2 regions of the Methylobacterium sp. 092160098-2 genome follow, and region 2 is predicted to be linked to the other one. Evidence: riboswitches for the same ligand, from Rfam matches in the RefSeq annotation. Region 2 holds a riboswitch; the other holds the start of a gene.
The links. Region 2 has a riboswitch for glycine ahead of PQI07_RS28430 (L,D-transpeptidase). Riboswitches for the same ligand answer to the same signal wherever they lie in the genome.
Positions count from the first base shown of each region.

Region 1: linked by a shared signal. The riboswitch ahead of PQI07_RS23965 (D-amino acid dehydrogenase) and the one ahead of PQI07_RS28430 (L,D-transpeptidase) in region 2 are both predicted to bind glycine.

Region 1 covers NZ_JAQPZJ010000001.1:5,079,210-5,093,794, forward strand. The annotation lists gene PQI07_RS23915 (hypothetical protein) at 1-48, opposite strand, end outside; gene PQI07_RS23920 (sensor histidine kinase) at 417-2,336, opposite strand; gene PQI07_RS23925 (alpha/beta hydrolase) at 2,502-3,368, opposite strand; gene PQI07_RS23930 (hypothetical protein) at 3,434-3,736, opposite strand; gene argE (acetylornithine deacetylase) at 3,921-5,153, shown strand; gene PQI07_RS23940 (hypothetical protein) at 5,217-5,570, opposite strand; gene PQI07_RS23945 (DoxX family membrane protein) at 5,701-6,174, shown strand; gene PQI07_RS23950 (glutathione S-transferase) at 6,197-6,802, opposite strand; gene PQI07_RS23955 (hypothetical protein) at 6,899-7,156, opposite strand; gene PQI07_RS23960 (hypothetical protein) at 7,348-7,683, opposite strand; glycine riboswitch at 7,852-7,954, shown strand; glycine riboswitch at 7,958-8,066, shown strand; gene PQI07_RS23965 (D-amino acid dehydrogenase) at 8,132-9,394, shown strand; gene PQI07_RS23970 (threonine synthase) at 9,566-10,705, shown strand; gene PQI07_RS23975 (DSD1 family PLP-dependent enzyme) at 10,765-11,886, shown strand; gene PQI07_RS23980 (ornithine cyclodeaminase family protein) at 12,028-12,966, shown strand; gene cobF (precorrin-6A synthase (deacetylating)) at 13,014-13,802, shown strand; gene PQI07_RS23990 (DEAD/DEAH box helicase) at 13,812-14,585, shown strand, end outside.
Region 2 covers NZ_JAQPZJ010000002.1:622,177-636,761, reverse strand. The annotation lists gene ctaD (cytochrome c oxidase subunit I) at 1-940, shown strand, start outside; glycine riboswitch at 1,093-1,182, shown strand; gene PQI07_RS28430 (L,D-transpeptidase) at 1,507-2,241, shown strand; gene PQI07_RS28425 (trimeric intracellular cation channel family protein) at 2,331-2,969, shown strand; gene PQI07_RS28420 (amidohydrolase) at 3,058-4,449, shown strand; gene PQI07_RS28415 (VOC family protein) at 4,494-5,387, opposite strand; gene PQI07_RS28410 (calcium:cation antiporter) at 5,787-6,872, shown strand; gene PQI07_RS28405 (hypothetical protein) at 6,969-7,127, opposite strand; gene PQI07_RS28400 (universal stress protein) at 7,250-8,275, opposite strand; gene hpnE (hydroxysqualene dehydroxylase HpnE) at 8,598-9,878, opposite strand; gene PQI07_RS28390 (homospermidine synthase) at 9,893-11,329, opposite strand; gene PQI07_RS28385 (hypothetical protein) at 12,396-12,629, shown strand; partial or broken gene PQI07_RS28380 (IS3 family transposase) at 13,115-14,029, opposite strand; gene PQI07_RS28375 (IS110 family RNA-guided transposase) at 14,084-14,585, shown strand, end outside.

The sequences.
Region 1 (14,585 bases), on a different contig from region 2:
GAGGCCGACGGTGGTGCCGCGGATCGGGACGTGTCGTGACTGGGGCATGGCGTTTCCTCGCGCGTTCGTCTTGTGGCCGGGGACACCGAATCCCTGCCGGTCAGTCGAACCTAGTCAAACTCTTGCAAATCTCATGTGCGTCTCAGCACATCACATCAATGAAGACTTTAATCCATCACCAATGTACTACAGAGTGTGTTTGCGCACGTCTTTGTCTCGTCACGAAATCAGCGCCGGGATTAAAGCCGGATCTGGTTCCGATGCGCCGGATCGGGCTCTGTCGGACCGTGGGGCCGGACCGTGGGGCCGGGCTAAGGGGCCGGGCTAAGGGAATGCGCGGCCGCTGTCCCGACGCCGTGAGGCGGGGTCGATGTCGGGGTGGAACGGGAGGGAAAGCCGATCGGGCCGGAGCGGGATCAGGCCCGTCCGGCCTGCAGACGCGGCGTGGGCTGCGCGGCCGCGCGGCCGGGGGCGGGCAGGGGATTGGCCGCCCTGTAGACGACGCCCGCAGCCTCGTAGGTGAGGCTGGCGGTCCTGTTCCCGGCAAAGCCTCGCTCCAGCAGGCGGGTGCCGAATCCCTTCCGCGTCGGCGGGACGACCGGGGGGCCGCCGCACTCGCACCATGTCACCCGGAGGGTATCGGTGTCTGGGCCGGCCTCCACCGTCCAGACCAGCGCCGCGCGACCGCCCGGAACCGACAGGGCGCCATGCTTGACCGCGTTGGTGCACAATTCGTGCAGGATCATCGTGAGCGCCAGCGCGCCCTCGGGCGGCAGCCGCAGGTCGGGACCTTCCAGGCTGATGCGCGGCGGCAGCGCACCGGATGAGGTCTGGCTCGCCAGATCGCTGCCGGACCGAGCGCCCCCCGGGACTTCCGCGCCCAGGAAGGGCCGCATCGCCTGGGTCGCGACGCCGCGCAGGTCCGCGCTCGCCCAGCTCTCGCGGGTCAGGATGTCGTGGGCCCGCGACAGGGCGAGCAGCCGCGCCTCGAAGGCGTCGCGCCCGGCCGCGGCGTCCCCGCCGAGGTTCTTCAGGCTCTGGGCCGCCATCGCCTGCACGGTGGCGAGGGTATTCTTCACCCGATGGTTCAGTTCATCGATCAGCAGCCGGTGGGTGTCCGCGCGCCGGGCGAGCTCGTCCGCCGCCGCGCCCAGGGCGTCGGCGATCATCGCGCCTTCGCGCACGAAGGCGCGGGGCAGCGGCGGCGGCCGCTGGTCGCGGCCCAGCGTCTCGGCGGCCACCGCCAGGTCCAGCAGCGGGCGGGCGATCAGGCCGGCGAGCAGCCACGCGAGCAGTGCCGCCGCGAGCGCCACCACGCTGCCCGCCACCAGGATGTCCCCGCGCAGGGCCGCCACCGCGGTCAGGGCCCGGTCGGCCGTCTGCCGCACCACCACCTGCCAGCCGAGACCGGGATAGTCCCGGTGACCGGTCGTGGACGCGTGGGCGCTCAGATACGCCGCGGCGCCGTCGGGCCAGGGCCCGACCCGGCTCGTGCCCTGCGGATCGAGGGATCTGTCGCCGGTCAGGACCGCCCGGGGCAGGGCCGCGCCCTGCAGGGCGGGCGGACCGAGGAGCACGGTGCCGTCGCGGGACAGGATCAGGATCTCGGCCCCCTGGCGATGGCCCCGGAGCGCGCCTTCGAGGATGCGCGCCATGTCGCGCGCCCAGGTCCAGTCGAGATGGGCGGCCAGCACTCCGAGGACGCGGCCGTCCGGCGACCGGACCGGGGCCGCGACATCGACGAGGCGCAGCGGCTCCCGCGCCGCCCCGCGCGCACCGGTGTCGACCGGGGGCATCAGACTCTGGAGGAGCTTGGCCGGATGCACGTCCCCGACATAGGGCCCCTCGAGGCCGCCGCGGAAATAGTCCCGGCCGGAGACGTCCGCGCCCTCCAGGGCGCCCGTGCTGGTCGCGGATACGCGCCCGTCGGCGTCGACCAGCCCGATGATCGAATAGGCCGGGTAGGTCGCCTGGAGCCGCTCCATCACGGCGCGCTTGGCCGCCGTCGCGGTTCCGGGATCGCGCAGGCTGTCCGAGGCGGCGGCGATCTGGATGTCGCGCCAGCGCTCGAACATCCCGATATCGAGGTTCCGGGCCATCTGGCCGGCGATCTCGGCGAGCTGGCCGCCGACCTCCGCCTCGAGCCGTCGGGTCGCCTCCCGGCTCACAAGGGCGGCGAGCGCCAGGGTCGCCAGGAAGCCGAGGGTGCCGAAGCCCAAAGCCAGGACGACGCGCAGCCGCGGCGTGCCCCATCCGCGGCCGCGGCGGTCGGCCCGGTCCGCGGGATCGGCGCGGGCCGCCGCCGCAGGGGTTTCCGATCGCGCGACCGCTTGCATCCGATCTCCCTCGGATCCGGCCGGCTCCCGGAGGAGGGAGATCGCGCCCGCACCCCCGTCTCAGCACGCGCCGCGGGCCTCAGCAAGACGGGAGCGGTCTCCGGCGATGCGAAATTTCTATCGGGAGTTGTAAATACGCCCGGAATCGTCCCATTGCCCAGATCGTCAGCCCTCGAGGAGGGCATGGGCCGCCCGGACAAGGATCCCGCCCGGCCGGCGCAGGGCGTCGAGCACCGAGAAGTGCTCGGCATCGGGCACCGGCAGCAGGGCCCCCGGGGCGTGGGCCGCCGCCCGCAGGGCGTGGAGGTTGCGGGCGTCGTGGATCAGCGCCGGCAGTTCGCGCGAGCCGTAGGCGATGCAGAGCGGCTTCGCCACCGCCGGACGGCGCAGGGGGGACAGGGTCTCGACCTCCGCGTCGGTGAGGCTCAGCTTGGCGTCCAGCTCGGTCTGGCGGATCGGCGCGAGGTCGTAGACGCCGGAGATGGCCAGCCCCGCCGCCACCGCCGGATGGCCCAGATGCAATGCGGTGAGCAGCCCGCCGGCCGACCAGCCCGACAGGATCAGGGGGCCGCGGATCCCGTGCGCGGCCCCGTGGGCGGCGAGCCAGTCGAGGGCCGCGCCGATCTCCGCCACGATCCGGGTGAGGCTCGCCTCCGGCGCCAGGGTGTAGCCGACCATCGCCACCGACCAGCCGGCGGCGTTCGGGCCCTGCGCGAAGCAGGCGAACAGCTCCCGCGCGCCGCGCTGCCAGTAGCCGCCATGGATGAAGACCAGGCAGGGCGCCGCCCCGTCCCGGGCCGGGTAGAGGTCGAGGGCGTTGCGGGGGCCCGGGCCGTAGGGCACGTCGAGGCCCGCCGGATGCGCGGCCCGGTAGGCGGCCGAGGCGGCATTCCGGGCGGCCACCTGGGCGGCGCTGTCGGCCACCGCGCGGGTGTTGTCGTAGCAGGCGTCCCGCGCCTCCTGCGCGAGGGCGTTCCAGCGGCGGCGCGGATCCGCGGGGGTCGGATCGTCCAGGCGGAACTCCAGCACCATCGCGTCCGTCTCAGGCCTTCGGTCGCCCGCACCATGGCAGGCGGTCGGGCCCGGGTCGAGGCGGATCAGAAGCCGGGCCAGGCCCCCGGGAGGGTGCCGCCGTAGCCCCAGCCCGTGAAGGGCGGGGCCGCGACCCGCTCGCGCGTCGCCGGAGCGAAGGCCGGGACGAGCGGCCGCTGCCAGACCCGCCAGTCCGGCCGGTCCCGCGCCGCCCTTCGGGCGAGGGTCCGGTCGATGTCGGACGCGACGCGATGGCGCGGCGTCCCGGCCTGTGGCCGGGCCTCGGCCGGGGCGGCCAGCAGCAGGGCCGCCGGCAACAGGGTCGCGAGGATCGGGGCGGCGCGGATCGGAGCGGGACGGCGACGCATGGTTCGGGCTCCCAGGGGCGGTCTCCGGCGGCCTCCCCCGAGAGCGACGCTCGGGTGCCGCACCGGTTCCCGGGACCGGTCGGGCGGTCCGGGCGTTGCCCGGGATCCCCGAAGCGCCGAAAACCCCGTAGGAATCCGGGCGCCCCATCCGGGCCGATTCGCGCGCGGTTGCAGGACGCCATCCATGACAGAGCCCGCACAGACCGTCCTGCCGCCCTCCGGCCCGCCCGATCCGGTGGCGCTGCTTGGGACGCTCGTCGCCTTCGACACGGTGAGCGACCGCTCGAACCTGCCGCTGATCGACTGGGCCGAGGCCTATTGCCGGGGTCACGGCGCCGCGGTGGAGCGGGTGCCGGATCCGACCGGCCGGAAGGCGGCGCTGCTGGTCAGCGTCGGGCCGTTCGAGACCCGCCCCGGCTACGTGCTCTCCGGCCACAGCGACGTGGTGCCGGCCGAGGGCCAGCCCTGGTCGTCGGACCCGTTCGTCCTGCGGGAGGCGGGGGGGCGGCTCTACGGGCGCGGCACCTCCGACATGAAGGGGTTCCTCGCGGTCTGCCTCGCGCTCCTGCCCGAAATGGTCGCGGCGGATCTCGCCACCCCGATCCACCTCGCGATCTCGTACGACGAGGAGGTGGGGTGCCTCGGCGTGCGCCCGCTGATCGCCCGGATGCTCGAGCGCGTGCCGCGGCCGCTCGGCTGTTTCGTGGGCGAGCCCACCGGGATGGATGTGGTGGTCGGCCACAAGGGCAAGTCGGCCGCCCGCCTCACCTTCCGGGGCAGGGCCAGCCACTCGGCCCTGGCGCCCCAGGGTGTCAACGCGGTGGAATACGCCGCCCGCTTCATCGAGCATGTCCGCCTGTCCGCGGAGGCCATCGCCCGGGACGGGGCCCGCGACCCGCTCTACGACGTGCCCCACACCACCGGCCTGTCGAGCGTGGTCCGGGGCGGCACGGCGCTCAACATCGTGCCCGACACCTGCAGCGTCGCGTTCGAGTACCGGGCGATCGGCGCGGACGATGCCGCGGCGCTGGCGGCCGCGGCGATCGGGTACGCCACCGGGACGCTGGCGCCGCTGATGCGGGCCGGCGATCCGGCCTGCGGCGTCGATGTCGTGCCGCTGATCGATTATCCGGGCCTCGACACCGATCCGGAGGCCGAGATCGTGACCCTGGCCAAGCGCCTCGCGGGCCGCAACGGCCACGCCAAGGTTTCGTACGGCACGGAGGGTGGGCTGTTCGAGCGGCTCGGCGGCGTGCCCGCCGTGGTGATCGGACCGGGCTCCATCGCCCGGGCCCACCGGGCCGACGAGTACGTCACCCGGGACGAACTTGAGGCGTGCGCGGGCTTCGTGCGGCGGCTGATCCGCACCTGCACGACCGGCTCCGCGTCCTCGTCCCGAGGGGCGCTCCCAGTCTGAACCAACATCCGCGCCGGTCGAGCGCGCTTCCGGCCCGCAGGGCGTCCGCCGCGCGGCGCGACCTCACCAGGGGATGCGGCCGAAGCGGTCGACCAGCCGCCGGGACTCGGCTTCGCTCTCGGCTCTCGACGTCCCGCCCTGGCCGACATCCGAGCTTCCGGAGCCGGGATGCACCAGGCGGCACACCAGCGGCAGGACGAAGTTGTGGCGCGCGAGGTGTATGTTGGGGCCGCCGAGCCGAAGCACGTCGGCGTGCCACGGGCGGATCTGAACGGCGTTCTCGAGAGTGCCGGGCGCCGTCGCCTCGACGAGGTGGGCGCGGCGCAGGCCGGTCTCGGCTGAGGCGTCCGAGTCTGCGTTGCCGGGATGCCGCCCGTGATCGAAGACGCGCTGCGCACCGCCGGGGCCGGTCCGCACGGGGCGCTTCGGGGGCCAGGATCTGCACGCGGCCGGCGGGGCCGCGCGAAACCTTTGCGCCGCTCGCGGCTTGGATCAGCGCCTTGGATCGGCGGCCCGAACCGGGCCGGATCGGGAGACCGTTCAGCGCATGGCCAGCCTCAGCGTCGCAATCGCGTTCAGCGTCCGCCTGCTCCTCGTGCTGCTGTTCCTGCCGTTCAGCGCCCTCGACAAGATCCTGAACTTCCGGGGCGCGGTCGGGCAGGCGCGGGAGGCCGTGCATGCCACGGCGCCCGCAACGGTGCTGATCCTGATCGGGCTCGGCGTCGAGATCGGGATGTCGCTCTGCATCCTGACCGGGGTCGCCGACCGGGCCGCCGCCTTCGTGCTCGCCGGCTATTGCGGGGTGACGGCGCTGCTGTGGAAGCAGTTCTGGGTGCCGGGGGATTTCTGGGCGGGGGGCAAGGGCCGCGCGCTGTTCTGGGATTTTTTGAAGAACTTCGCCCTGGCGGGCGGCTTCCTGCTCATCACCTTCGGCACGGGCGCCGGGACGGTCCAGGACTTCCTCGCCGATCCCCTCGGCTCGACCCATCCCTACGCGATCGCGGACCGGGTCCGGCCGTAGCGGGGCCCGGCGCGGCGGGAGCTCAGCCCTTCGGCACGGTGGCCGCCATGGAGGGCCGGCGCTCGAACTGCGCGTACCAGGCCGCGACCGCCGGACGGCCCTCCCGCCACGCGAGATCGGGAAAGCGCAGGTCCAGGTAGCCGAGCCCGCAGGCCATCGCGACCGTGCCGATATCCAGTGCCGGCATCCCGCCGACCAGGCTCTCGAACCGGTCCAGCGCCGCGCGGATCTTGCCGATCTGGCCGGCCTCCCAGGCGTCCCAGCGCTGGGGCTCGGGGCGGAGCACGCGCTCGTAGCGGGCGAGCAGCGCGGCATCGAGCAGCCCGTCGGCCAGCGCCTGCCGGGTCAGCGCGTCCCAGCGGGCGGCGCCTTCGGGAAACAGGCGCGGCCCGGACGAGAGGCCGTCGAGATACTCGCAGATCACCCGGCTGTCGTAGAGGGCGGTGCCGTCCTCCAGGACCAGGGCGGGAATCTTGCCCAGCGGATTGTGGGCGGCGACCTCCGCGGAGGGCCCGGTCGGCGAGGCCCCGGCGACGGTGACGGCGATCCGGTCGATCAGTCCCGTCTCGTGGGCGAGGACCAGCACCTTGCGGGCATAGGGCGAGGCGGGGGAGTAGAGGAGCTTCATCGGACCGTCCCGGTTGGTCTTAGGCGCCGTGGTCGCGGCGCCGGGACCTTGCACCGATGCCGCGGGGAATCCAGCCCCCGGCGCCCCGCCGGAGGCTCAGACCTTCCGGGTCATCCTGGAGCCGGCATGGACCACCCGGCTCCGGCTCCGGCTCGGGCTCGGGCGTCGCGCCCGCATCCGCGAGCGCCAGACGAGGATGGCGCTCGCCACCCGATCGAGGGCGAGCATGCACAGGCTGCCGACGATGGCCAGCACGCAGGCGGCCCCGATCAGGACGCCCCAGATCCCGGGAGCCGGGATGATCATCAGGCACAGGAGGCCGAAGACGGCCGCGCCAGGAATCCATTTCGCCATCGCGCCGTCCGCCTGAACAAGAAGGGTGTCGCTCGGACGGAACCTGCGCCGAGACCCTTAAAGAGTGCTGGATCAACTGATGTTCAGGCCTGAGATTTTATCTTCAGGCTATTATAATATGTCAGTATAGGTTTATATGCGGTAAACTTGCCGTTGCGTTCGAGCGGAGATTGACCTTCCGAGGCCGGGTCCTAATCCACCAGCGACATGGTGCGCCCGGTGCTGACCAGATGGTAGAAGCGGCCGTCGAACATCTCCATCACCGCCTCGGTGGCGGCGTGCGATTCCGGGCGGATCGGAGAGGCGAGGCAGGCATCCAGCGCCGCCTGGTCGGGGAAGTCCATCTCCAGGATCATGGCGATCGGCCGCGCGTCGGCGTCCTTCGAGACCACGCGCTGGATCCGCACGGCGGTGACGCCCGGGAATCGCCGCCAGAACGGCTCCAGCTCGTCCCGGACCCGGCGGAAGAATTCCTCTTCCCGGGCGTCGCGCACCCTGCCCTCGTAGATCGCGGTCCTGGTCAGCATCGGGGTGTCTCCCGGAGAATCCAGCGTCAACCGGCGGCGGCCGGGATCGCTCCGGCGGAGAGCGTGGGTGGCGGTGACAACGCGCAGCGGCTGTCGGTGAAATCGGCCGCCGGCGGGACGGGCGGGCTTCTCCCCTGCGGCCGATCGGCGTATCCAGGGACAGCCCATCGTGACGATGCGGGAGAGACCGGGATCTTCCCAGCAGAGGGGACCCGGCGCCGACGGAGCAACCGCCCCGGAAACTCTCAGGCACCGGAACCGTGTCGTCAGGGCGATCTGGAGAGAGGTGCAGCGGGGGAACCCGTGGGCACCCGCCGAAGGGGACGTCCGTACTTCGCCGCGCCAGGGCGGGACGGATCAAGCTCTCAGGCACCGGGACAGATGGGGCGCGCAACCGGCCGACCGCTTGAGGCGGCCTCCACGCGTCCACGTCCCGGAGTCCAAGCCCATGACCCACATCGCCGTGATCGGCGCCGGCATCACCGGCGTGACGACCGCCTATGCGCTCGCCCAGCGCGGCTACCGCGTCACCGTCCTCGACCGGCAGCGCTACGCCGCCATGGAGACCTCCTTCGCCAATGGCGGCCAGCTCTCGGCCTGCAACGCCGAGGTCTGGAACAAGCTCTCCACCGTGATGCAGGGCCTGCGCTGGATGATGCGCCGGGACGCGCCGCTGCTGATGAATCCCAAGCCCTCCTGGCACAAGCTGTCCTGGATGGCCGCGTTCGTCCGCGAGATCGCCCATTACCGCGAGAACACCGTGGAGACCGTTCGGCTGGCCCTGAAGGCCCGGGAGGCGCTGTTCGCCATGGCCGAGGCCGAGGGGATCGACTTCGACCTGAAGACCCGCGGCATCCTGCATTTCTACCGGGACCGGGCGAGCTTCGAGAAGGCGACCGGAGTCAACGCCCTGCTGCGGGAGGGCGGCCTCGAGCGCTACGCCGTGACTCCGGAGGAGATCCGGGCGATCGAGCCGACGCTGGCCGGGACCTATCACGGGGGCTTCTTCACCCCCTCCGACGCCACCGGCGACATCCACAAATTCACCCGGGGGCTCGCCTCCGCCTGCGCCCGCAGGGGCGTCCGCTTCGTCCAGGACGCCAGCGTCGAGACGATCGCGCCGGGGGAGGGGGGCTATGACATCGGCTGGCGCGCTGCGGGCCATCCTGCCGGGGACACGCAGGTCCTGCAGGCCGACGCGGTGGTGATCTGTGCGGGCTGCGCCAGCCGGCATTTCGCCGCGATGCTCGGCGACCGGGTCAACGTCTACCCGGTGAAGGGCTACTCGATCACCGTGAACCTGCTGACTCCGGAGGCCCAGAAGGCGGCCCCCGAGGTGAGCATCCTCGACGAGGCGGCCAAGATCGTGACGAGCCGGCTCGGCGACGAGCGCCTGCGGGTCGCCGGCACCGCCGAGTTCAACGGCTTCAACCGCGACATCCGCCACGACCGGATCCAGCCGCTGGTCGACTGGACCCGCGAGCAGTTCCCGCTGGTCGACACCGACCGGGTGGTGGCCTGGAGCGGCCTGCGCCCGATGCTGCCGAACATGCTGCCCAAGGTCGGTCGCGGCCGCCGGCCCGGGGTCTTCTACAACACCGGCCACGGCCATCTCGGCTGGACCCTCTCGGGGGCCACCGCCGAGATCGTCGCCGGGGCGATCGCCGCCGAGCACGCCCCGGAGCGGACGATCCTGCCGCTCGCGGCCTGAGAGGCCCGGGTTTCTAAAGGGCTTGAAGCCCTTTGGCGGGTTGTCGGGGCGGAGCCCTGACGAGGCGGGCCCCGCCCGCCTCGGCCCGGCGTCGTCTCCGCGAGAAGGGAGGCGCGCCGACCAAGATTATTTTGTATTATCTTCCCGAACCGCCCCGGAAACCGAGCCGCGATGCCTCCATCTGCCGCCTATCTCGACCCCGCCACCGGCGCGACCTACCCGATCGAGACGCCCCGCTGGCGCTCGGAGACGGGCGGTCCGCTGATGATCACGGACCTGCCGGGGATCGGACGCGGGGAGATCGACACGGCCAAGCGCTCCCTCTGGCGCTACGCCGCCGCCCTGCCGGTGGCGGTCTCCGACCCGGTCTCCCTCGGGGAGGGCTGCACCCCCCTGGTGCACCGACCCTGGCGGGGCGGCCACGCCCATTTCAAGCTCGAATGGTTCGCGCCCTCGGGCAGCTTCAAGGACCGGGGCGCGTCCGTGATGCTGTCGATCCTGCGCCAGCAGGGGATCGACGCGGTGCTGGAGGATTCCTCCGGCAACGGCGGCGCCGCGGTGGCGACCTACGCGGCCGCCGCCGGGATGCGGGCCAAGATCCTGGTCCCGGCCTCGACCTCGCCGGCCAAGACCGTGCAGATGCGCGCCGCCGGCGCCGCGGTCGAGCTGGTGCCCGGCACCCGCCAGGACACCGCCGACGCCGCCGTGCGGCAGGCGGAGGAGATCTTCTACGCCAGCCACAACTGGCAGGCCCATTTCCTCCAGGGCACCAAGACGCTGGCCTACGAGCTGTGGGAGGATCTGGGCTTCTCCGCGCCCGACGCCGTCATCATCCCCTGCGGCGCGGGCAGCAACATCCTCGGCTGCGACATCGGCTTCTCGGAGCTGCTGCGCCGGGGGGAGATCGCCCGCCTGCCGCGGCTCTACGCGGTCCAGCCGGCCCATTGCGCGCCGCTCCATGCCGGGTTCGCGGCGGGCGCCGACGATTTCGTGCCGGTGACCCCGCGCCCGACGCTGGCCGAGGGCGCCTCGATCGCCCAGCCGGTGCGCGGCCGCGAGGTCTTGGCGGCGCTCCGCCGGTCCGGCGGCGGCACCGTGGCGGTCTCCGAGGCGGCCATCGAGGCGGCCCTGATGGAGCTCGCCCGCACCGGCCTCTACGTCGAGCCGACTTGCGCCATGGCGGCGGCGGCGCTCTCCGACCTCACCGCAAGCGGCGCGATCCGGCCCGGGGAGACCACCGTGGTGGTGCTCACCGGCACGGGCATCAAGGCGACGCCGCGCATCGCCGAGCTTCTGGGCCTCGCCCCGTGACCCAGGCCCGCTGACCAAGACATCCCGACCAAGACACCCCGATCCGGAGGAGACGGACCATGCGCAACAACATTCCCGCCTGCGTCGGCATGCCGGTCGAGGAGATCGACACCCCCTGCCTGATGGTCGATCTCGACGCCTTCGAGCGCAACGTCGACACGCTCGGCCGCTTCATGAAGGAGCACGGCCTGCGCCACCGGGCCCACGCCAAGACGCACAAATCCTCCGACATCGCGACTGTGCAGATCGAGCGGGGCGGGGCCTGCGGCGTCTGCTGCCAGAAGGTCAGCGAGGCCGAGGCGCTGGTGAGCGCCGGCATCCGCGACGTGCTGGTCTCCAACCAGGTGGTGGCGCCGAAGAAGATCGAGCGCTTGGCGGCGCTCGCCAAACGGGCGCGGGTGCTGGTCTGCGTCGACGACCTCGGCAATGTCGACGACCTCTCGGCGGCGTCCGTCCAGTATGGCGTCACCCTCGAATGCCTCGTGGAGATCGATGTCGGCGCCGGCCGCTGCGGCGTCGCCCCGGGCGAGCCCGCCTTGGTGATCGCCAGGGCGATCGCGAAGGCGCCGGGCCTGCGCTTCGCGGGTCTGCAGGCCTATCAGGGCAAGGCGCAGCACGTGCGCGACTACGGCGAGCGCAAGGCCCTGATCCAGACGGCGATCGACGAGACCAGGCGCACCGTCGACCTTCTGAAGGCCGAGGGGCTCGCCTGCGATATCGTCGCGGGGGCCGGCACCGGCAGCTTCGCCCTGGAAGGCGGCAGCGGCGTCTACAACGAGCTGCAATGCGGCTCCTACGTCTTCATGGACGCGGACTACCAGCGGGTGAAGGACGCGGACGGCCGGCCGATCGCGGAATTCGAGAACAGCCTGTTCATCGTCACGGCGATCATGAGCAAGGCGAAGGCGGATGTGGCCATCTGCGATGCCGGCCTGAAGGCGCAGAGCATCGACAGCGGCCTGCCGGTGGTGTTCGGCCGCGACGACGTGGCGTACATCAAGTGCTCGGACGAGCACGGGGTGATCAGCGATCCCGGCAACGTGCTCAAGCTCAACGAGCGCCTGAAGCTGATCCCCGGCCATTGCGACCCGACGGTCAACGTCTACGACTGGTACGTGGGCGTGCGGAACGGCCGGGTCGAGGCCGTCTGGCCGGTCACCGCCCGCGGCATGACCCTGTAGGGGATTCCGAAGGGCTGAAGCCCTTGGGCGGGGTGTCGGGGCGCGCCCCGACGCTCGGGCGTCCCCGACCGCAGGGCGCCGCCCTGCACCCGCGAAAGGGCACGCCCTTTTGAAACCCGGACTCTGGAGGTCTTCGAATCCATGCGCTTCATCTCGGAAGAGGACTCCGCGGCCCTGGTCGACCACGCCATGGCGTTCGAGGCGGCCCGGGAGGCGCTGATCGCCGCGGTCGCCCCGGGCACCACCCTGTTCCCGGCGGTGCTCGGGCACGGCTCGGAGCCGACCAACCGGTTCTCGATCAAGTCGGGCTCGACGGCCGACTATGCCGGCCTGAAGGTCGGCTCGTTCTGGCCGGGCAATCCGGACCGGGGCCTGCCGCGGCACAATTCGGTGATCCTGCTGTTCGACCAAGATGTCGGCCGGGTCGACACGGTGATCGAGGCGGGCCGCGTCAATGCCTACCGGACCGCCGCCGCCGACGCGGTGGCGGCCAGCGTCCTCGCCCGGCCGGATTCGGCGGTGCTCGCCGTTTTCGGGGCGGGGAACCAGGCGGAGTTCGAGTGCGCGGCGCTCGCCCGGATCCTGCCGATCCGGACGGTGCTGGTGGTCGCCCGGGACGCCGCCAAGGTCGCGGGCTTCGCCGAGCGCCTGGCGGGGCAGGGGGCCTCGGGGATCGCCGTGCGGGCGGCCGCGCCCCGGGAGGCCTGCGCGGCCGCCGACGTGATCGTCACGGCGACGCCGGCCCGCGCGCCGCTGTTCGAGGCCGACTGGGTCCGCCCCGGCACGCATGTCGCCGCCATGGGGGCGGACGCGAAGGGCAAGCAGGAACTGCCCCCGGCCCTGCTGGAGCGGGCGCAGCTGTTCTGCGACCTGCCGGAGCAGTCGCGCACCATCGGGGAATTCCAGCACGCCTCCGCGGGGGCTTCCGCCGGCCTGCGGGCCCTCGGCGACGTGCTCCGGACCGGGGAGGGGGGCCGGACCGATCCGGAGGCGATCACCGTGTTCGACTCCTCCGGCATCGCCCTGCAGGACCTGACCATCGCCCGGGCGATCCTCGCCAAAGCCGACGCGCGCTTGTAGGGGAGGCCGGCGCCGGCCCTCCCCCGCCCCGGCGGAGGACGGACGGCATGCAGGACAGGCAGATCCGGGTCATCGGCATCGGCACGGGCGACCCCGAGCACCTGACCCTCCAGGCGGTGCGGGCGCTTGCCGACGTCGACGCGGTGTTCGTCCTCGACAAGCGCGCCGAGACCGCCGACCTCGTCGAGATCCGCCGCCGGATCTGCGCGGCCCATATCGCCAAGCCCCATCGGGTCGTCACCGTGGAGGACCCGCCCCGGGAGCGCCGCCCGGCCGATTACGGCGGCACCGTCGCGGCCTGGCACGCGGCCCGGGCCGAGCGCTTGGAGGCGGCCTTCGCCGCGCATCTCCGGCCGGGGGAGGTGGGGGCGATCCTGGCCTGGGGGGACCCGGCCCTCTACGACAGCGTGCTCCGCATCCTCGACCGCATCGCCGACCGCGGGCGCGTCGCCGTCACCCGGACGGTGATCCCCGGCCTGACGAGCGTGCAGGTGCTCGCCGCCCGTCACGGCGTGCCGCTGAACGGCATCGGCGGGTCGGTGCTGATCACCACGGGCCGCCGCCTCGCGGCGGGCTGGCCGGCGGACGCCGAGAGCGTCGTGGTGATGCTCGACGGCGACCCGGCCTTCGGCCATCTCGACCCGGACCTGACGATCTACTGGGGCGCCTATCTCGGCGGCCCGGACGAGATCCTGCTCTCCGGCCGGCTGGGCGATACGGGCGACGCGATCCGCCGGGTCCGGGCGGAGGCCCGGGACCGCCACGGCTGGATCATGGACATCTACCTGCTGCGCCGTGACCGCGCCGCCACGGACAGGACCGGCAAACCCGCTTAGACCGCCGCCATGCTGCGCCTGCGGGACTATCAGCGCGCCAGCCTCGACGCGCTCTCGGCCGCCTGGGCGCGGGGAGGGGCGGACGACGCGGCGCCCGGCCACCTGATCGTGCTGCCCACCGGGGCCGGCAAGGCGCTGGTCATCGCGGCCCTCGCCCGGGAGACCCTGGAGCAAGACCCCCTCGCCCGGGTGGCGATCGTCACCCACAGCCGCGAACTCGTCGCCCAGAATTTCTCGGAACTGAGCCGCGCCTGGCCGGAGGCGCCGGCCGGGATCTTCTCCGCCGGGCTCGGGCGGCGGGAGGCCGACGCGCAGGTGCTGGTCTGCGGCATCCAGTCGGTGGCCGACCGGCTCGACGCGGTGGGGCCCCGCGACCTCGTGATCGTCGACGAGGCCCACCTGATCCCCCGCGCCGCCGACACCCGCTACGGCCGGTTCCTGGCGGGCCTGCGGGCGATGACCCCCGGGCTGCGGGTGGCGGGCTTCACCGCGACCCCCTACCGGCTCGATTCGGGCCGCCTCGACGCGGGCGAGCACCGGCTGTTCTCCGGCATCGCCTACGAGGCCGACACGTTCACGCTGATCCGGCGCGGCTTCCTGGCGCCCCTCGTCTCCAAGGCGACGCTGACCCAGCTCGACGTCTCCGGCGTCGGCCGGCGGGGAGGCGACTACATCCCGGGCGAGCTGGAGGCGGCGGTCAACCGCGACTGGATCACCCGCGCGGCGGTCGCCGAACTCGCGGAATACGGAGGTTCCCGCCGGGCCTGGCTCGCCTTCTGCGCC
Region 2 (14,585 bases):
GATGCTGCTCACAGACCGCAACTTCGGCACGACGTTCTTCGATCCGGCCGGCGGCGGTGACCCGATCCTGTTCCAGCACCTGTTCTGGTTCTTCGGCCACCCCGAAGTATACGTGATGATCCTACCGGCCTTCGGCATCGTCTCGCACATCATCTCGACGTTCTCGCGCAAGCCGATCTTCGGCTATCTCGCGATGGCCTACGCCATGGTCGCCATCGGCGTCGTCGGCTTCGTGGTGTGGGCCCACCACATGTACACGGTCGGCCTGTCGCTCCAGACGCAGTCCTACTTCGTGTTCGCCACGATGGTGATCGCGGTGCCCACAGGCGTGAAGATCTTCTCGTGGATCGCCACGATGTGGGGCGGCTCCATCCGCTTCACCGCCACCATGCATTGGGCGCTCGGCTTCATCTTCCTGTTCACCGTCGGCGGCGTGACCGGCGTCGTGCTGGCGAACTCGGCGGTCGATAAGTACCTGCACGATACCTACTACGTCGTGGCGCACTTCCACTACGTGCTGTCGCTGGGCGCGGTGTTCATCATCTTCGCGGGCGTCTACTACTGGTTCCCGAAGATGACCGGGCACGTCATCCCGGAATGGGTGGGCAAGCTGCACTTCTGGCTGGCCTTCATCGGGTCGAACGTCCTGTTCTTCCCGATGCACTTCCTCGGCCTCGCCGGCATGCCGCGCCGCTACGCCGATTACCCCGACGCGTACGGACCTTGGCAGCAGGTCGCGACGTACGGCGGCCACGTCTTCGCCTTGGGCCTGTTCGTGTTCATGATCGGCGTGGTGCTGGCCTTCCGCTCGAAGGAGCGGGCCGCGGACAACCCATGGGGCGAAGGTGCGACGACCCTGGAATGGACCCTGTCCTCGCCGCCGCCCTACCACCAATTCGAGACGCTGCCCCGCATCGTCGACGAGCCGCGCGCACGCTGATGGCGGCAATGACCCGGTCACCCAGCGCAGCACCGGAGCCGCGGCCCGCTTCATGGCCCTGCCTCATGCCCAAACGAAGACATTTGATCGCAAGCTAACGAATTTTACGCCGGTCCCACAATTCGGCCGTAAACGAACGGCCAAGTTAGGCCCAGCGACGAGCGGGAGAGAGCCGGTACGAACCGGCCGCCGAAGGAGCAACCGCCCCGGAAACTCTCAGGCACCCGGACCGCTCGTTCGTTCAACACTCTGGAAAGCGGAGCTCGGGCTCCCGCCGATGGTGTAAGTCGAGGCCTCTTCCGAGGCCCAGGCGAAACTCTCAGGCCGATGACAGAGGGGGCTCGCATGCGGGACGCGTGCGGAGCGACCTCGGAGGCCCGCGCGATGACATTCCCATAGCCTGACCTGCCGCGCGCCCATCGGCTCGCGCCGCCCTCACCGCACGGAACCGGCTGGCTCACCGCGTGAGCCTCGACGGCGACGCACGCCTGGCATCGTCCGCGGGGCGTGGTCGATCATGACCGGGGCCGCGCCGCCCATCGAACGCCCAGCCTGGATGCACCACGATGTTGGCTACCCGCCGTTCCCTCCTTCTCGCCGCCGCCGTCCTCGCACCCGCCCGCGCGCAGGCATTCTTCTGGGATACCGAGCCCGAACCGCGGAAGGCACCGGAGCCGGTCGACCCGGCTTCGAACCGCGACGCGTGGTTCATAGGCTCGATCCCGGACCATCCCTTCGACGTCCCCAAGGTCGACCTCGCGCTCGTCCCGCCGGAGTTCCGCAAGCAACTCGTGGATTACGACGGGCCGGAGCGGGCCGGGATCCTCGTCATCGATACCCACGAGCGCTTTCTCTATCTCGTGCGCGAGGGTCGCACCGCGCTCCGGTACGGCATCGGCGTGGGCCGGGCGGGGTTCACCTGGTCCGGCACCGCGGTGATCAAGCGCAAGGCCAAGTGGCCGGGCTGGCGGCCGACGGCGGACATGCTGAAGCGCCGCCCCGACATCCCGCGCTACGTCGAACCCGGCGTCGACAACCCCCTCGGGTGCCGTGCGCTGTACCTCTACCAGGGCGACCGAGACACCCTGTACCGCATCCACGGCACGAACGAGCCCTGGACGGTCGGCGGCACGGACTCCTCCGGCTGCATCCGCCTGCTGAACGAGGACATCTACGACCTGTACGGCCGCGTCCCCCTCGGCACGACCGTGGTCGTGAAGACCTCGCAGCCGGAAGTGATGGTACAGCACGAATGGGGTGACCATCCCCGACCCGACAATCAGGTCCTGCTCGTCAAATGAAGAGCCAAGCTGTTCGAGACCGCGGCAGCGAAAGCCCGAAGCGCACGCGCCAGGATGTGGCTGCGCTTCGCACCACCCGGGGATAGACCATGTTCCAAACGGCAACTGCGACCCTCGACTGGCTCGGCGTGATCGTGTTCACGGTCACCGGCGCACTCGTCGCCTCGCGCAAGGAGATGGATTTCGTCGGGTTCGCCGTACTCGGAACGGTGACGGGCATCGGCGGCGGAACGCTCCGGGACCTGCTACTCGGCTCAGCGGTGTTCTGGGTAGGCGAGCCGGCCTACCTGACGACTTGCCTGCTCGTCTCAGGGGTGGCGTTCTTTGCCGCTCACATCCCTCAGTCCCGCTACAGGTACCTTCTGTGGTTAGATGCATTGGGCTTGGCGCTGTTCGCGGTGGTCGGGGCCGAGAGGGCTTTGCAAACGGGAGCGAGCGCCGAGGTAGCCGTGGCGATGGGCGTGATCACCGCCACCTTCGGGGGCATCATCCGCGACCTCCTCGGAGGTGAGAGCCCGGTCATCCTGAGCCGGGAGGTCTATGCCACGGCTGCCCTGGTTGGGGCTGCCACGTTCACCTCCTTGATCGCCCTCGGAATTCCGCGTGAGATCGCGGTCGGAGTTGGCTTCTCAATCGGCTTGCTCGTGCGCGCCGCATCGCTCCGCTTCGGCTGGGAGCTCCCGCGATATCGCCCCCGGCCCGGCGTCCGCTACGACAATCCGCGGTAAGCCATCGCACCCGGACCGCCTCGAAAGCGTTCAACCTACCGCGCACCAGGACGGTCTCGCCACCTGGGTCGACGAAAGGAGAGCGAGGATGGTGTTCCGAGCACCGCTCAACGGTTTTGCGCTGGTCGCGCGGATGATCCTGTCCGCCGCCGCCTTCTCTGGCCCCGCCCTCGCGCAGGATTCCAGTCGGGAGGACGTGAAGGCCGGTCAGAGCGCGTTACCTGGCCCCTCGGACGACCTGCTGGCGAGGCTGGAGGGCGTCTACAAGGACATCCACGCCAACCCCGAGCTGTCGATGCAGGAGCGCCGCACCGCCGGCATCGCCGCCCGCTGGCTCCGGGACCAGGGCTACGCGGTGACGGAGGGCGTAGGTGGCACGGGCGTCGTCGGGCTGCTGCGCAACGGCGAGGGCCCGACGGTGCTGCTGCGCGCCGACATGGACGCCCTCCCGATGAAGGAGAACACCGGCCTTCCCTATGCCAGCACGAAGAAGGGGACCGATCCCGCATCCGGCCGGGAGACGGCCATCGCGCATTCCTGCGGGCACGACCTGCACGTGACCTGGCTGATGGGTGCGACCCAGGTCCTGGCCGCGAACAAGGACAAGTGGCGCGGCACCGTCTTGGCCGTGTTCCAGCCGGGCGAGGAGATCGGCGAGGGTGCAAAGGCCATGGTCGATGACGGCATGGTGAAGCGCTTCCCGAAGCCGGTCGTCACGCTCGGCCAGCACGTGCTGCCGTTCCCGGCCGGGCAGGTGCGCCTCGCCAGCGGTCCCGTGCTTTCCCAGAGCGACAGCCTCAAGGTGACGCTGTACGGCCGCGGCGGGCACGGCTCCGGTCCGGAATCCACCATCGATCCGGTGGTGATGGCCGCCGCGACGGTTATGCGGCTGCAGACCATCGTCTCGCGCGAGGTCTCCATGAGCGACAGCGCCGTGGTCTCGGTCGGGTCGATGCAGGCCGGCTCCAGCGCCAACATCATCCCGGACCAAGCCGAGCTTCAGCTCAACGTCCGGACCTACGACGATGGGGTGCGGGACAAAGTGCTCTCGTCGATCAAGCGGATAGTCGATGGGGAGGCCTCCATCTCGGGCGCCCCGAAGCCGCCCCTCCTCACGATGCTCGGACGTTTCCCGCTGACAGTGAACGACGCGGACGCGACGGCGAAGGTGACCGAGGCCCTGAAGCAGCGCCTGGGCGCGGACCGGGTGCAGCCTGCCGGCAATGCGGCCGCCAGCGAGGACTTCACGGTTTTTGCCCGAGCCTGGGACGTGCCCTCGGTGTTCTGGTTCGTCGGCGGGACCGATCCGAAGCGCTACGCGGAGGCCGAGAAGGCCGGGACCTTGGACGCTCTTCCCTCAAACCACGCGCCGGAGTTCGCGCCGGTCCTGACGCCGACCCTTCGGACCGGCGTGGAGACGATGCTTGCGGCGGCCGCTCCTTGGCTGGCGCCCCTGGCTTCGGACGCGAAGGCACGCTGACGAGGCCGGAGCCGGAGCGTCTGCCTCGGCTCTTTCCCGGACCTTCAATGCGCTGGCCCGAGCTTCATACGCAGCTGCGTTCCCCACGGATCGCGTACGACCAGCGTGTTCCCGTCCTCGACGAAGGACACGCCCGCATCCCGGCATCGTATCCGCACCGTAGCAAGGGTCCCCCCGTCGGCGAGCAGCTCGACCTCCGCAAGACCCGTCGCCCCGTCCGTACGAACCGCGGCATCACGACTGTTCCAGACGTTGCCGGCGAGCTGGTGGTGGTAGCCGCCTGCTCCCAGGAACAGGGCGCCGGGATAGCGGCACATGACATCGAACCCGAGCAGGCCCGCGTAGAAGCGCTCCGTCGCGTCCAGGTCGCCGACCTGGAGGTGGACATGGCCGACGCAGGAGCCGGGCGGCATTCCAGACCAGGGCCTGTCGGCGGCACGGACGAGCCCGGCATGGTCGAGCCGTTCGTTGCGCATCACGACGGAGCCGTCCTCGGTCCACTGCCATTCCGAGCTCGGGCGGTCGACGTAGATCTCGATGCCGTTGCCCTCCGGGTCGGTGAGGTAGACCGCTTCGCTGACGAGGTGGTCGGCGGCACCCGTGAGCGTGATGCCGCATGCCTCCGCGTGCCGGAGCCATACGCCAAGATCGCCGCGGCTCGGTAGCCGGAACGCCGTGTGGAACAACCCTGCCTCCGTCGACCTCCAATGCCGTGCGGACGGATCGTGCCGCAGCACGAGGAGCACCGTGTCGCCTTCGCCGAGCCGCACCGTGTCGGCCTCCCGGGACACGATCCGGAGCCCGATGATGCCCGAGTAGAAGCGCGTGAGCGAAGCCACATCCCGCGCGACAAGCGCCACCGCACCGATCCGGTAGAGTGCCCTGGCAAGAACCAGATCCGGGACTTCGGTCGCGGGAATCGGTGCTGGATCTCTCATGGTTTGTCTCCGGGAGCGGCAAGCCTCAAGGACATGAAACCGTGGTGCCGAGCCGGCCTCCGGTACGATAACGCGGCCGCCCCGCCGACGAGCCACCTGGCTTCCGGTCGCTTGCGGAAGTCGAGCACGGTCCGAGATAGCGAACCGTGCGGGCAGTTCCCCCAAAAACCTTCACCCTGTCGCCGGGCGGGGGCGTGCCCAACGGTCACCGCCACTCAGGTGAATGGAAAAGGTCCGAACGCAACTTGCTCCTCGCCTGCAGGACCGACCTGGATTGGTCTCGACCCTCGTCGCCGCATAGGTTCGAGACATGCTGGCGTCGGGTGGCGTTACCGCGCAAAAGCCTTTGTCCCGCAATCCGCTACCGGGCGCTTTTGAAGCTTTGAAAGGCAACGAACCATGCAGGTGCCACAAGCCGGGATGCCGTGGTGGAGTTGGACTTGGCCCGCCCTGGCCCTGGTGCTGCTTGGGGCGGCGCTGATGACGGAGCCGCCTGTCCTCCTGCTCGGCGCAGCCGGCGTCGTCCTGGTCGCGACGGTGTTCGCGGCGGTCTTCCACGCGGAGGTCGTCGCTCACCGGGTCGGCGAACCGTTCGGCACCCTCGTGCTGGCGCTCGCGGTCACCGTGATCGAGGTCGCGCTCATCGTCTCGGTGATGCTCGGCGGCGGGAGCGGCAAGACGGAGCTTGCGCGCGACACGGTCTTCGCAGCCGTGATGATCATCTGCAACGGGCTTGTCGGCCTGTGCCTGCTCTCGGGCGGCGTCCGCCACCGCGTGCAAGGCTTCCGGCTCCATGGGGCGCTCGCGGCCCTCGCCGTCCTCGCGGCCCTCGTCACCCTGACCCTGGTCCTGCCGAACTTCGTGAGCACCGCCGGACCGGTCTTCACGGCACCCCAGCTCCTGTTCGCCGCGGCGGCCTCCCTGGTCCTCTACGGCTCCTTCGTCTTCGTGCAGACCGTTCGCCACCGGGACTATTTCCTGCCGGAAAGCGGCACGGGCGGCGAGAAGGAGCATGCCGCGCCACCGTCCGGCAGATTGGCCCTGTCGAGCTTCGGCTTGCTCCTCGTCTGCCTCGTGGCAGTGGTGGGCCTCGCCAAGGTGCTCACGCCCACGCTGGAATGGGGCATCGACGGGCTCGGCATCCCCAAGGCGGTGTCCGGCATCGTCATCGCGATGCTCGTCCTCATGCCCGAGGGAGTTGCGGCCGTCCGTGCGGCCCGCGCCGACCGGCTCCAGACCAGCATGAACCTCGCGCTCGGCTCTGCACTGGCATCCATTGGCCTGACCATCCCCGCGGTCGCCCTGGTCTCCGTGCTCACCGGCCACCCGCTCGCCCTCGGCCTCGGACCGAAGGACCAGGTGCTTCTGGCCCTTACCCTCCTCGTCGCCGTCATCACCCTCGGCACGGGGCGCACGACCGTGCTCCAGGGCATCGTACACCTCGTGATCTTCGCCTCGTTCCTGTTCTTCGCCGTGATGCCTTGAGGAGCCTGCCCGCAGGGTGGGCATGGCTTCCAACGCCATGCCCTCTCACGCCGGGCGGGCCCCCTGCCGAAGTCTCGGTTCGTGCCTTTGGCAAGTTCACCAGCGTGCGAGCACCACGACCACGGTCGCCGCAATGGCGGCGGCGAGGCAGCCCTCAAACACGAGCGACGTGCCGAGCTGCTCCAGCCAGCGTGCCGTGCCCAGCACCAACAGCATGAGCCCGATGGCCATGGCCCGTGCGGCGACGATCTTCATCGAGCCTCTCCCTGGCGGGTCACGCCAACCGCTCACGCCCACGGTCCCGGATCGGCGCCCAAGCTTGTGGTGACAGCGGCGACATCCGCGTCCATCTTGCCCGAAGTCCGTCGTCGCGGACATCAAGGGGCGAAGTGCATGGCGAACGACGCGTCACCTCCACATGCGCGGCCGCGATGGTGCGGCTCCGTATGCCTGGATGCGCCGGTCGCAGACGCCTGCCCGAGCACGAGCCTAGGCGCGGGCTGCCTGGCTTCGGGCCATCCGGCACGCGTCGGCGGCCCGAACCGTCGGCATCCTCCGGGAGTATCCGGGGGGATCACCATCACGTCCGCGCCTCCGGTGGACAGGACATGCTCGGTGACGCTCCCGAGCAGCGCCTTCCTGAACCCCGTGCGGGCATGGGTGCCGATCACGACCAGGTCCGCGGGGAGCCTCCCGGCAAGGCGGGCGATGGCCTCCTGCGCGGAACCCTCCTCCATCCACCGCGACCAACCTCGCCCGGCGAGGCCGACGCTTGCGAGAAGCGCCTCGACATCCTCCGCGGACTTGGAACGGCAACCCTCGACGTAGCTGTCGATCTGGTCGCGCGCGACCGCGAACCCGGACAGCTTGGACTTCCCCGGCGCCTCGAAGGCATGCAGGACGGTGACGTGCGCGCCGTCCACGAGCTTGAGCGAACCCGCGCTCCGCAGCGCCCGTGCCGACGCATCCGAAAGGTCGACGGGGATCAGGATCCTCGCGTAGGGAGAAGCGGCGAAGCGCCGTGCGACGAGGATGGGGCATGGGGCGCTGCGGATCAGGTTCCGGAGGGTCCGCCCCGAATCGCGGGTCGGCGCCCGATGCGAGGCGCCGACCACGATCAGGTCGATATCACGAGCCGCCGCCGCATCCGGGATCTCGGCGGAGGGGCAGCCCCGGACCACGAGCGGCTCGCACGGGATACGGAAGAGTTCCGGCACCACGGCGACCTGTTCGACGGTCATCCGCTGAGCCTCGCGGATATCCTGCGAGGTTTCCTGCGAGTTCGGGCCGACCACGACGTGCATCAGGATGACCTTTCCGCCACTCTGGGCGGCCAGGATGCCTGCGCGCCGCACCGCCCGTTGGGAGCGGGGTGAGAAGTCGGTGGCTACGAGAATGCGCATGGGACCTCCTCCTGAGAGCGGGGACTTCGACGAAAGCCTGGGTGGATCGGCGGCCCGACGTGCACGTCCACGCTCGCGCGAGATCGAGCGAACTCCAGCCGCCGTGTCGGCGGCCGAGAAGCCATCATTGGCTGTCGGGCTGGTCTGTATGGATAATTATCGCCCCCGAGCGTCGAGCGTTTGACGCTCTCCGGTCTGGGGGATTAGCGGCCTGCGACGAGGCGGCCGGCTCTCTTGTTGAGAGGTCGATCCGAAATAAACATAACACCTAACTACATAATCAATTTTCAAATTTATTCAAGTTTTCGTTTAAGCGTTGGGCTCAAGATGTGGTGGCTGCTCTGCCCGTTGCTTCCATCGCGGTACGGGCCGCCTTATCGCCCGACCGAACGGCCCCCTCGATGCAGGCGGGCAAGCCCGTGTCGGTCCAGTCGCCGGCGATGAAGAGATTCCGGAATTCCGTGCGCGTTCGAGGGCGAAGCCGGGCGGCCTCGGGCGTTGCCGCAAAGGTCGCACGCTTCTCGCGGATGACCTGCCAAGGCGGCGGCATCTCGGACAGCGCGGTCATATACCGGCCCGTGACGTAGGACACCTCGGTCCAGATCCGGTGCGCGAGTTCCTGTCTGCTCATGCCGTCTGGTTCCGCTGCGCTGACGGTTACGGAAATCCGGTCCGGATAGGCGAAGATCCAGTCGGAAAGCCCGTTCACCACCCCCGTCAGCGGTGGCATGTCGGCCGGGCATCTCACGCCGAAGTGGACGTTCGCGATCCCCCGATGATCCGTCGGGGCATCCAACCCCGGGACGACGTCGGTCGTCGCCTTTGGAGGCAGTGCAAGGATGACCTGATCCCAAGGCCGCAGCGGCATCGAGCCGGCGCCGAAGACGAGGCCGGCGACGCGGCCCCCTTCATACGCGAGGCGGTACAGACGCGTGTTGAGGCGGACCACTGCCCCACGCTCCTCCAGGAAGCGCAATGCTGGGTGGACGAAGGCCTCCGAGAGGCCGCCCTGCGCTATGACGGGCCGACAGGCTTGCCCCCCTTGGCCAAAGGTTTCCCGAACGACCTGTGCGGCGAGGGTCGCATCCGCTTCGCTCGGGTCGATGTTCAACGCCGCCAGGAGGATGGGGCGCCAGAGCCGTTCGTAGAGCGGCCCCTCGCAAGGAAGGACATCCGATACCTTCGCGCCCGGCGTCGCCGACAGGAGGCGGAGGATCTCTGCGTAATCGGTGGCCTGGGTGCCCGGAACGCGTCGGTCGGGATCGAGGATCCACCACGGCACGCGCCCCTCGTTGAGGCGCAGCGTCCAGCGCTCGCCCGCCGCGAGGTCGATAAAGGGAAACTCCGCGCGCGCCTCCACGGCGACCGCCTCGCGGCCGCCGATGCGATCCAGGAAGGCGAGCGCCGCCCCGTTGCCCGACAGGACAAGGTGGTTGCCGTTGTCGATGGTCATCCCGAGATGCGGGTCGTGATAGGACCTGCAGCGGCCGCCGGCGTGGCCAGCGGCCTCATGCACGGTCACCGTGCGCCCGGCATCCACGAGACGCACGGCCGCGGAGAGCCCCGACAGCCCCGCGCCCACGACGTGAACGGCACTCGTCATCGCGTACGCTCCCGCTACTGTACGAGCACGTTCCGGAACTGCCAGGCATCGCTGGTGTCGATGTCCTCTGGGAACAGGCCCGGGCGGTCGGTGAGCGGCGTCCAGTCCGTGTACACGCCAACGACAGGGCCGAGATACGGCGTCTGGACTTCCAGGCAGCGGCGGAAATCCATCTCGTCGGCCTCCACGATGCCGGCCTGCGGGTTCTCCAGGGCCCAGACCATGCCGGCGAGCACCGCCGAGGTCACCTGCAGGCCGGTGGCGTTCTGGTAGGGGGCGACCCGGCGGGTCTCCTCGATGGAGAGCTGCGAGCCGTACCAGTAGGCGTTCTTCTTGTGGCCGTAGACGAGCACGCCGAGCTCGTCGATCCCGTCGACGATCTCAGTCTCGTCGAGGATATGGTGCCGCTCCTGCACCTTGGCGGCGTTGCCGAACATCTCGTGGAGCGACAGCACCGCGTCGTCGGCCGGATGGTAGGCATAGTGGCAGGTCGGGCGGTAGGCGGCGCGCTCGCCCTCCAGCACCGTGTAGTAGTCGGAGATCGAGACGGCCTCGCTGTGCGTCACGAGGAAGGCGTGTTGCGACCGGGCCGTCGGCGTCCAGGAGCGAACGCGGGTGTCGGCGCCCGGCTGCAGCAGGTAGATCGCGCAACGCGAACCCTTCTCCTGCTCCCGGGCATTGGCGGGCTTCCAGGTCTCGTGCGTGCCCCAGCCCAGCTCGGCTGGCTGGTTGCCTTCGGAGACGAAGCCCTCGACCGACCACGTGTTGACGAAGACGCCGCGCGGCTTCGGGGTCTTGGCGCGCTGCGTGTCCCGCTCGGCGATGTGGACGCCCTTCACGCCCAGATCCTTCATCAGGCCGGCCCACTCGGCCTTGGTCTTGGGCTCGGGCCGCTGCAGGCCGGTATCCTGGGCGATGTTCAGGAGCGCCTGCTTGACGAACCACGAGACCATGCCGGGATTGGCGCCGCAGCAGGAGACCGCGGTCGTGCCACCGGGGCGGGCGGCGCGCGCGTCGAGGATCTCCTGGCGGAGCGCGTAGTTGGTGCGGTCGCCCTGGCTCTTGGACTTGTCGAAATAGAAGCCCGGCCAGGGCTCGGCCACGGTATCGATGTAGAGGGCGCCGAGCTGGCGGCAGAGCTCCATGATCGCCCGCGACGAGGTGTCGACCGACAGGTTCACGCAGAAGCCCTGGCCGCCGCCCTCCGTGAGCAGCGGGGTGAGCACGTCGCGGTAGTTCTCCGGTGTCAGCGCGACCTTCTTGAAGCGCAGGCCGTGCTTCTCGGCCAGCGCCCGATGCGTGTCGACCGGGTCGATCACGGTGAAGCGGGCGCGGTCGTACTCGAAGTGGCGTTCGATCAGCGGAAGGATGCCGCGGCCGATCGAGCCGAAGCCGATCATCACGACGGGACCGGCGATGCGGCCGTGGACGGGCCAGATGGGTTCGGTCATTGCTGATTTCCCTTGTGTTGTGCGCACTGGTGAGGCTTCGACCGCGAACGCGCGGGCATCGGATTGCAAGTCGTGAGGCATCAACGGCGAACGAGGCTGCAGAAAGATCTCAATCGAACGCTCGTGACACCTTCAATTCATCTTCGATGCGCCTCGGGATAGCTTGAATGCCGCTCAAGGCGACATGTCTCGAAAGCCGGCGTGCACGGCGCGAGACCGGAGACCTCCGTCCCCGGGCGAGGCCTGGACGGAGGCCCCCATCATTCCAGGTACGACGACCGCATCCTTCCGGATGACCGGTTCCTGGGTTGCTGGCAGCTATCGTTGGAAGCGACCGGGTCGCGCTCATCCCGCCATCTCACCGCAAGACCGCCCGGCGGGGCGAGGTCGCGCGGGCCCAGGCGCTCCTTGCTCGGAAGCAGCGCCTGGAACGAACGAAGATGCGTCGGAGATCTGCCCCTGGAGCCGGCCCCGCCTCGCGAGGCTGGCCAAGCGCCAGGGCTTAAGTGCCTGCTTGCAGGCTGCCCGCACGCCCCAAGAGGCGAATGCTTTGAAGTAGGCTGGACATGATGCGCCGGAGCATAGGCTAAGCCGTACGGGTGTCAACTAACGCCCGGCACGTCTTTCGGAGTTTCGGAGCTTTAAGGGAAGGCGAAGCGAGGAATGTTGAGCGCCAGGACTTCCGGGATGCTGGGCAGATCATGCGTATCCGGCGGCTCTCCCATCGTGGCCTGCTTCGGGCAGGTAGATCGGTCGCGGGCGAGCGGTCACCTCCGGCCACCTGCGGCCCGAACCCGGCGACATGCCGGAGGGTGCTTGCTTCATCGGCAAGCCCCTCACCGCGGACATGGTCCACGACCATCATCAAGACATCCTCCCGGACGGATGCAAGCCGGCTCCGTTGCGCCACCGGAAACGGGAGGCGAAGGACAGGGGCGCATAGGAGCGGTCGAAATCCTAACGACACGCTTACGGAATCGGCGCCGCTTCCCGCTCGAACCCTAACGCGATCGAGCCCAGCTTACGGTCGCGGTACAACGAGGGCCGCGCGAACCCCAGACACACGATGTTTCCCATCATCCACGTCGCCGCCATCCACGCCGTGGCTCCCGCCCCGGAAGCGGCGCGGTTCATCGTCGGACAGGACCCGGAAGGCCACTGGGTCGCCATCGAGACCCACGGGCGGGCCGGTGGCATCTTCCGCAGCCGGAAGGCCGCCGTCGACTACGCCGAGGACGAGACCGACCACCGGCCCGACGCGGTGCTCCTGTCGGGGGAACGCGTCGAGTTCCGCATCTGAGACCGTGCCCGGCCTACCGGAGCGGCCGGGCCGCGCTTCCCATATCCTTCCCGCAACCGATTCAGGGGGACTCCCGTGTTCACCCGTTCCGTCCGAGCCCGCCACATCCGGAACCTGGGTTCCGGACGCCGCACCGCAGACGCCGTCCGGACCTCGGACCTCGTCCTTGCGGTCGCGGGCGTCGCCACGCTCGGCGGATTCTGCCTCCTGCTAGCCGCCGACCTCCTGAGCGACCTCGCGGGCTCTGAGGGCCTTGGGCGGGGGGTCACGAAGGCCGGGCCTTACATGGGCTAAAGCCAAGTCAGCCTCACCGTGTGAAGGGCCGCTCCCGACCCTGAGCAGCCCCTGCACCCGGGAAGGCGGAATGATCGCTCAGGCGGTAAGGGCGTGACCTGACCGGCTGGCTTTGGACCGGACTGATTGAGAGGATCAGCCAGGACCAGAGGAGTCGTGGCCTGCCCCCATTCGGTGGCCCAGGTTCGAAGTTAGTGCATCGTCGGCCGTGTGACGATGGCGGGGTGAGCGAGCGGCGCTGATCTGCTCGGTTCCGTTGGCCAGATGACGACCTCCGGTGCAGGCGGGTGGTAGCCGAGCGACGAGTGCGGCCGGATGCTGTTGTAGTGCCTACGCCATTGCTCGATCACGACGCAGGCCTCCTTGAGGGTGTAGAACACCTCGCCGTTGAGGAGCTCATCCCGCAGCTTCGCGTTGAAGCTCTCGCAATAGCCGTTCTCCCACGGACTGCCCGGCTCGATGTAGGCGGTCGTCGATCCCACCGCCGCGATCCAGTCCTGAACGGCTTTAGCGATGAACTCCGGCCCATTGTCCGAGCGGATATGACCCGGCACACCGCGCAGGCTGAACAGATCCGAGAGAACATCGATCACGTCGAGTGCCTTCAGCTTGCGAGATACACGGATTGCCAGACACTCGCGCGTGAACTCGTCGATGACGTTCAGCATCCGGTATTTGCGCCCATTATGCGTGCGGTGCTCGACGAAGTCGTAGGACCAGACGTGGTCCGGTCGCTCCGGTCGCAGTCGTCGGCATGAGCCATCGTTGAGCCAGAGGCGTGCCCGCTTCGGTTGGCGAGCGGGGACCTTAAGGCCTTCCTGTCGCCAGATCCGTTCGACCCGCTTCACGTTCACCGTCCAGCCGTCGCGCCGGAGCAAGGCCGTGATCCGACGGTAGCCGTAACGGCCGTACTGGAGGGCCAACGCGATGATCGCAGCCGTCAGGGCGGCTTCGTCCTCGATCAAGACGGCGCATTTGCGCTGTGTCGAACGATGCTGGCCCAGAACACGGCAGGCGAAGCGTTCCGAGACGCCATGCTCGGCAACGACGTAGTCGACACAAGCCCGGCGGCGAGCCGGGCTCAGATGGGGTATTCGGGGTGCCTCGCGCGGCGGAAGCGGCGGCATGATGGCGCTTCGATCCAATCCCGGAGCCCCACCATGAGCGAGCAGCACCACGTCGGCCTCGATGTCTCCGTGAAGGAGACCGCAATCTGCATCGTCGATCCCCATGGTAAGGTCGTGCACCGGGCCACCGTCGAGAGCCATCCCGAGGTGATCGGCCGGCACCTGATCGACCTCGGCCACAGCTACGCGCGTGTCGGCCTGGAGGCGGGACCGCTCTCACCGTGGCTCTACGCCGGCCTGGTCGAAGCCGGACTGCCGGCGATCTGCGTCGAGACCCGCCACATGCATGCGGCCCTCTCGGCCCGCATCAACAAGACCGACCGCAACGACGCGATGGGCATAGCCCAGATGATGCGGGTCGGCCTGTTCAAGCCGGTCCACGTCAAAACGCCGGCCAGCCAGCAACGCCGCCTGCTCCTGACCTCGCGCAAGCTGCTTCAGCGCAAGGCTTACGACATCGAGAGCGACCTGCGCGGCCAACTGCGCAACTTCGGCCTCAAAGTCGGTGTCGTGGGGGCTGCCGGTTTCGAGCAGC